Sphingobium yanoikuyae: one gene and its partner. The protein of the gene in region 2 interacts with the protein of the main gene of each other region in a pairwise test. Links are inferred from orthologs where the notes say so. Each region holds a gene or a part of one and is shown on either strand. Other genes may lie near its edges.

Region 1 (3,211 bases), 3.5 Mb from region 2 along the record:
CAGTTCCTGCAATCGCGTCCGACCCTGCCCCATCATCCCCCTGCCCTACGCCCCCACGCGATAAGATTGGGTAAATTTGCGTGAACGATAGCGCCCGCGCCGGGGCGCCGGCATCAATTGCCGTCGGCGTCGACCATGAACTGCATCGGCTTGCCGCGCGATTCCGGTTCCCAGCCGGCCGCCAGCGCCGCGCGCACGCCGCGCGCGACGATGGCGTCGTTGATCTGGAGCCGGCCGCGGGCCAGTCCTTTGAGCAGGCGCTTGGGCGGCGGAAATTCCAGCACGGCGCCGCGCTGCGTCCCCTGCTGCTGCAGGGCGACGGTCATGCCGCGCCAGCCATCCGCATCGCTCCATTGCGGTTCGCGCCGCACTTCCCAATCATAATGCGCGCCGTCGACCAGGACGGTGCCGCTGTTGTTGCTGTTTGACATGATCGCCCCTTAGCCTGCCGCCCTAACAATGTCAGCCCAGGCTTCTTCGCTAATCACCTCGATGCCGAGCGCCGTCGCCTGTTTGAGCTTCGATCCCGCGCCGGGGCCGGCGACGACCAGGTCGGTCTTGGCACTGACCGATCCCGCCGCCTTGGCGCCCAGCCGCTCGGCCTGCGCCTTGGCCTCGTCGCGGCTCATGGTTTCCAGCTTGCCGGTGAAGACGACGATCTTGCCGGTGACGGCGCTGGCGGTGGTTTCGACGACATAATCGGGCGGCGACACTTCGGAGAGCAGATCGTCCCACGCCTCGACATTATGGGGTTCGTGGAAGAAATCGCGCAGAGACTCAATTACAGTCGAACCAATCCCATCGATCGATCCCAGCATGTCCGCATCATCGAAATAATCGGCAGGGGCTTTGACCCTTGCCCCGTCCGATGTGCGATACATCTCGTTCATTTGGTCGATGGCATGCCGAAGCCCCTGTAGAGTTACAACTTTCTTCATCAGACTGCGCGCCGTCACCGCACCGACATGGCGGATGCCCAGGCCGAACAGCAGCTTGGCGGCGTCGGGCGCGCGCTTCGCCTCGATCGCGGCGAGCAGATTGTCGACCGACTTTTCCTTCCAGCCCTCGCGCCCCAGCAGTTCACCGGCATGGGTGCGCAGGCGGAAGATGTCGGCCGGCTCCTTGATCCAGCCAAGGTCGAGAAATTCCTCGATCGTCTTTTCGCCCAGCCCCTCGATATCGAGCGCGGCGCGGCTGACGAAATGGCGCAGCCGCTCGAACCGCTGGGCGGCGCAGATCAGGCCGCCGGTGCAGCGATAATCGACTTCCTCCTCCTCGCGCACCGCTTCCGATCCGCAGACCGGGCAGTGAGTGGGGAAGGGAAAGGGTTCGCGTACTTCGTCGCGGGTCAGATTGTCGACCACCTGCGGGATGACGTCGCCGGCGCGCTGGACGACGATGCGGTCGCCCGGCCGCACGCCCAGCCGTTCGATCTCGTCGGCATTGTGGAGCGTGACGTTGGAGACGACGACGCCGCCGACCGTCACCGGGGTCAGGCGCCCGACCGGGGTCAGCTTGCCGGTGCGGCCGACCTGGATGTCGATCGCCTCCAGCGTGGTCTGGGCGCGTTCGGCCGGGAATTTATGGGCGATCGCCCAGCGCGGCGCCTTGGCCACGAAGCCGAGCCGCTGCTGCCAGTCGAGCCGGTCGACCTTGTAAACGACGCCGTCAATGTCGAAGGGCAGGTCGGCGCGGGCGCGTTCGATCGCGCGATAATGGGCCAGGATCGCGTCGATGCTATCGACGCAGACCAGCATGTCGGACACGGGCAGACCCCAACTCGCAATCGCCTGCATCACGCCCAACTGGGTGTCGGCGGGCAGCGCGCTATGGGCGCCCCAGCCATGGGCGAGGAAACGTAAGGGACGGCTGGCAGTGACGCTGGCGTCCTTCTGGCGCAGCGATCCGGCGGCCGCGTTGCGCGGATTGGCGAACTGGCGCGCCTTGTCGGCATCCTCCGCCTCGTCCAGCAGCCGCTGGTTGAGGGCGACGAAATCCGCCTTGGCCATATAGACCTCGCCCCGCACCTCGAACAGGTCGGGGATGGCTTCGCCGGTCAGGCGCTCAGGGATGTCGGCGATGGTGCGGACATTGGCGGTGACATCCTCACCCGTGGTGCCGTCGCCGCGGGTCGCGGCCAGCACCAGTTTGCCCTGCTCATAGCGCAGCGAACAGGACAGGCCATCGATCTTCGGTTCGGCGGTCATCGCCACCGGCGCATCCTCGGCCAGTGCCAGGAAGCGGCGGACGCGCGCGGCGAACTCGGCGATATCCTCGTCGGCAAAGCCATTGTCGAGGCTCATCATGCGGACCGCGTGCGGCACCTTCTTCAGTGCCGAGGTGGCGGCAGCGCCGACCTGTGCGTTGGGCGAGTCGGCGCGGATCAGATGCGGGAAGGCCGCTTCGAGCGCGTTATTCTCGCGGATCAGCGCGTCATAGTCCGCGTCGCTGATCTCCGGCGCGTCCTGGTCATGATAGAGGCGGTTATGCTTCGCCACCTCCCTGGCAAGGCGCATCAGGCGGTTGGCGGCTTCGGCTTCGGTGAGGCTGGCGGGATCGGTCATGGGGATGCCTTAACGCCCACTTCAGATTCCCGCCACCGGCACGGTTTCAAAATGCTGGGGGAAGCCGGCGATGATCGGGCGGGCCTTGGCGATGGCGGCGCGGACCGCGGGGAGCTTGAGCGAAGCGGCGTGGCTTTCGCGGCTGTCCCAGACTTCGGTGATCCAGAGCGCGTCGGGATTGGCGGTGTCGAGCGCCACGACATAGGAGAGGCAGCCGGGCATCGCGCTGATCGCATCCTTCAGATATCCGACCAGTTCGTCGCGCTTGCCGGGCGCGCTGAGCATCTGGCCGATCAGGCCGTAGCGCGGTTTCGCCTCCTGCGCGGCGGCGGGGATAGCCGTTGCGGCCAGCGTCGCGGCGGCGAGGCCGAGCATGTCTCTGCGATTATGGGTCATGCGGCTATCCTATCCCCTCCGTTCGTCCTGAGCGAAGTCGAAGGACGCGCCGAGCGGAGCGAGGCGCCTTCGCTTCGCTCAGGTGAAGGCTTCGACTTCGCTCAGCCCGAACGGTATGTGAAACGCGCGAATTGGCAAGCCTCAAGCTTCCAGCAGCCGTTCCGCCTGTGCGCGTGCTTCGGCGGTGATTTCCGCGCCGGAGAGCATGCGGGCGATTTCCTCGCGGCGTTCGCCATCGCTGAGTGCATGGA
Region 2 (3,428 bases):
GTGACGATCTGGTCGGCGACGATCTCCGACAGCCGCTCCAGCGCCGTGTCTTCGGCCGCGATCGTCGCATATTCGCTCGACGTCGCGTTGATGCCGGCATCCGACCCGGCGCTGTCGTCCAGCACCTGCGCGCCGGTCGCTTCATCGATCAGCTGATAGCGCGCCCGCAGCGTACGCCGCTCACGGGTGATGGCCGCGTCGGACCGCAGACCGAAACCGCTGATCTGGTCGTCCAGCTTCACCACCAGCTTGTAGCTGGGGCCGGAACCATTGCTGATCGCGCCAAGCCGGTCGTTGAGGGCGTTGCGCATCAGCCAGCCGCCCTTGCCCGCAATATCCTGCACTTCGACATGGCCCAGCCCCTGCGCCACCGCGCCATGGCTACCGCCGCCATAGACCGGGCGCAGCCCGCAAGCGGTGAGAAGAGTCAGGGCGACGAGGGGAAGGATGCGCTTCATGGGCATGATCCTTATCCCGTCACCCCGCCCTTGTCGAACCAAAGGTCGGGGTGACGGGCACAGGTCAGATGACCAGATTGACCAGACGATCGGGCACCACGATCACCTTCTTGGGGGTGGCGCCATCCAGCGTGCGAACGACGTTCGGCGCGGCCAGTGCCAGCTTTTCCAGTTCATCCTTGGGCGTGCCCTTGGGCACGGTGATGGTGTCGCGCAGCTTGCCCATCACCTGGCAGGCGATGGTCACTTCATCCTCGACCAGCAGTGCCGGATCGACCGCCGGCCAGGCGGCTTCGGCGATCAGGCCCGGCTGCGCCATCTCGGCCCAGCCCTCTTCGGCCAGATGCGGGGTCATCGGCGCGACCAGCAGCGCCAGCGCGCGGATCGCCGCGGTACGGCTGGCCGACGGCTTGGCCTTCTCGATCGCGTTCACCAGCTCATAGATCTTGGCGACGGCCTTGTTGAAGCCCAGCGCCTCGATATCCTTGGAAACGCCGTCGATCGTCTGGTGCAGCTTGCGGTCCAGGGCCTTGTCCTGGCCCTCTGCCGCCGCATCGGCTTCGCCGAACAGGCGCCAGACGCGGTTGACGAAGCGCCAGCTGCCCTCGATGCCAGCCTCGGTCCAGGGCAGGTCGCGCTCGGGCGGGCTGTCCGACAGCATGAACCAGCGCACGGCGTCGGCGCCATATTGTTCGATGATGTCATCGGGATCGACGACATTCTTCTTCGACTTGGACATCTTCTCGACGCGGCCGACTTCGACCTCAATACCACCGCCAAGAGTATAGACTTTCCCGTCACGGCGTTCGATTTCAGCCGGAGAAAGAAACTGGGTCGTTCCGTTAACCGGCGTAATTTCTACGCCATCAACAACCATTTTCGGCTTTTCGATCTTGTAAGTCTCGTGCGTCACCATGCCCTGGGTGAACAGGCCGGTGAAGGGCTCGGCAAAGCCCAGCTGGCCCATATGCTGCAGCGCGCGGGTCCAGAAACGGGCGTAGAGAAGATGCAGGATCGCATGTTCCACGCCGCCAATATATTGGCCGACCGGCAGCCACTGCTCGACGGTCGCACGATCGAACGGCTTGTCGTCGGGCTGGCTGGCGAAGCGGATGAAATACCAGCTCGAATCCGCGAAGGTGTCGAGCGTGTCGGTCTCGCGCCGCGCCGCCTTGCCGCAGGTGGGGCAATCGACATGCTTCCAGGTCGGATGGCGGTCCAGCGGGTTGCCGGGAATGTCGAAGGTCACATCCTCGGGCAGCGTCACCGGCAGCTGGTCCTTGGGCACGCCCACCACGCCGCAATCATCGCAATGGATGACCGGGATCGGGGTGCCCCAGTAACGCTGGCGCGACACGCCCCAGTCGCGCAGGCGGAACACGGTCTTGCCCGCGCCCCAGCCTTCACCCTCGGCGCGCGCGATGACGGCGGCCTTGGCGGCTTCGACCGCCATGCCGTCCAGGAAGCGCGAGTTCACCAGATGGCCGGGGCCCGTATAGGCCTCGTCATGGATCGGCTTGTCGGCTTCGCCATCCAGCGCGACGACGCGCTCGACCGGCAGCATATATTTGCGCGCGAAGTCGAGGTCGCGCTGGTCATGCGCGGGCACGCCCATGACGGCCCCGGTGCCATAGTCCATCAGCACGAAATTGGCGATGAAGACGGGCAGGTGCCATTCCGGATCGAACGGATGCGCGACCGTCAGGCCGGTGTCGAAGCCCAGCTTCTCCGCCGTTTCCAGCTCGGCGGCGGTGGTGCCGCCTTCCTTGCACTTCTCGATGAAGGCAACGGCATCGGGATTGTTCGCGGCAACGGCCTGCGCGACCGGATGGTCGGCGGCGATCGCGACGAAGCTGGCGCCGAAGATGGTGTCGGGGCGGGTCGAATAGACCTCGATCTCGCTGTCGAACGGCGCGACCGGCTTGAAGCTGAACTGCAGGCCGACCGACTTGCCGATCCAGTTTTCCTGCATCAGGCGCACCTTGTCGGGCCACTGGTCGAGCGTATTGAGGCCCTCCAGCAGATCGTCGGCAAACTGGGTGATCTTGAGGAACCACTGGTTGAGCTTGCGCTTCTCGACCAGCGCGCCCGAACGCCAGCCGCGCCCGTCGATCACCTGCTCGTTCGCCAGCACGGTCATGTCGACCGGATCCCAGTTGACCTGGCTTTCCTTGCGATAGACCAGGCCTGATTCCAGCATGTCCAAGAACAGCGCCTGTTCATGGCCATAATAATCCGGCTCGCAGGTGGCGAGTTCGCGACTCCAGTCGATCGCGAAACCCAGCTTCTTCAGCTGCGCGCGCATATTGGCGATGTTCGACCGGGTCCATTCGCCCGGATGCACCTTCTTTTCCATCGCCGCATTTTCGGCCGGCATGCCGAACGCGTCCCAGCCCATCGGATGCAGCACTTCATGGCCGGTCATCCGGCGGAAGCGTGCCAGCACGTCGCCCATCGAGTAGTTGCGGACATGACCGATATGGATGCGCCCCGACGGATAGGGGAACATCTCCAGCACGTAGCTGCGCGGCTTCGTCGAGGCATCGTCCGCCTTGAAGCTCTGCTTCTCGTCCCAGACGGCCTGCCAGCGGGCGTCGGCCTCCAGCGGGTTGAAGCGCCTTTGCATGTCATGTCCTTACAAATGCAAGCGGGCTGGGCTCTGTGAAAGCCCAGCCCCGATGGTTTGAAAACAGGGCGTTACCGTATCAGTCGCGCCCGAAAGGGGTGGTTCAGCCGATCGCCATGCGGCGCAGGTCGCGCGCCTTGGTCAGGATGATCTCTTCCAGCTTCTGCACCGTCGCGGCCTGCACCGGGGCATCGACCCACTGGCCATTCTGGTTGACCTGACGGCTGGCGGCCACGCGCAGCGCGTCGGCGCGCAGATCCTGGTCCAGGATCGACACGGTGACCTTCATCCGCTCACTCGGCGTGTTGGGATTGGTATACCAGTCGGTGACGATGACGCCGCCG

The links.
Region 1: the proteins of leuS (region 2) and ligA interact in binary tests that used the Escherichia coli proteins (3 or more experiments, as listed by UniProt). The link is inferred for Sphingobium yanoikuyae from one-to-one orthologs.

Annotation. Positions count from the first base shown.
Region 1 is NZ_CP139979.1:753,004-756,214, reverse strand. The notes cover bases 3-2,896. They hold ligA (NAD-dependent DNA ligase LigA), read right to left. Parts: upstream 2,565-2,896; coding sequence 441-2,564; downstream 3-440. Other genes in these bases: U0025_RS03525 (putative quinol monooxygenase), read right to left, coding at 2,586-2,896; U0025_RS03535 (hypothetical protein), read right to left, coding at 114-431; U0025_RS03540 (acyltransferase family protein), read right to left, coding at 3-36. In the rest of the region: more of U0025_RS03540, read right to left, coding at 1-2; more of U0025_RS03525, read right to left, coding at 2,897-2,960; DNA repair protein RecN, read right to left, coding at 3,102-3,211. UniProt on the Escherichia coli protein: DNA ligase that catalyzes the formation of phosphodiester linkages between 5'-phosphoryl and 3'-hydroxyl groups in double-stranded DNA using NAD as a coenzyme and as the energy source for the reaction.
Region 2 is NZ_CP139979.1:4,229,424-4,232,851, forward strand. The notes cover bases 304-3,414. They hold leuS (leucine--tRNA ligase), read right to left. Parts: upstream 3,085-3,414; coding sequence 523-3,084; downstream 304-522. Other genes in these bases: lptE (LPS assembly lipoprotein LptE), read right to left, coding at 304-458; U0025_RS19535 (DUF3576 domain-containing protein), read right to left, coding at 3,188-3,414. In the rest of the region: more of lptE, read right to left, coding at 1-303; more of U0025_RS19535, read right to left, coding at 3,415-3,428.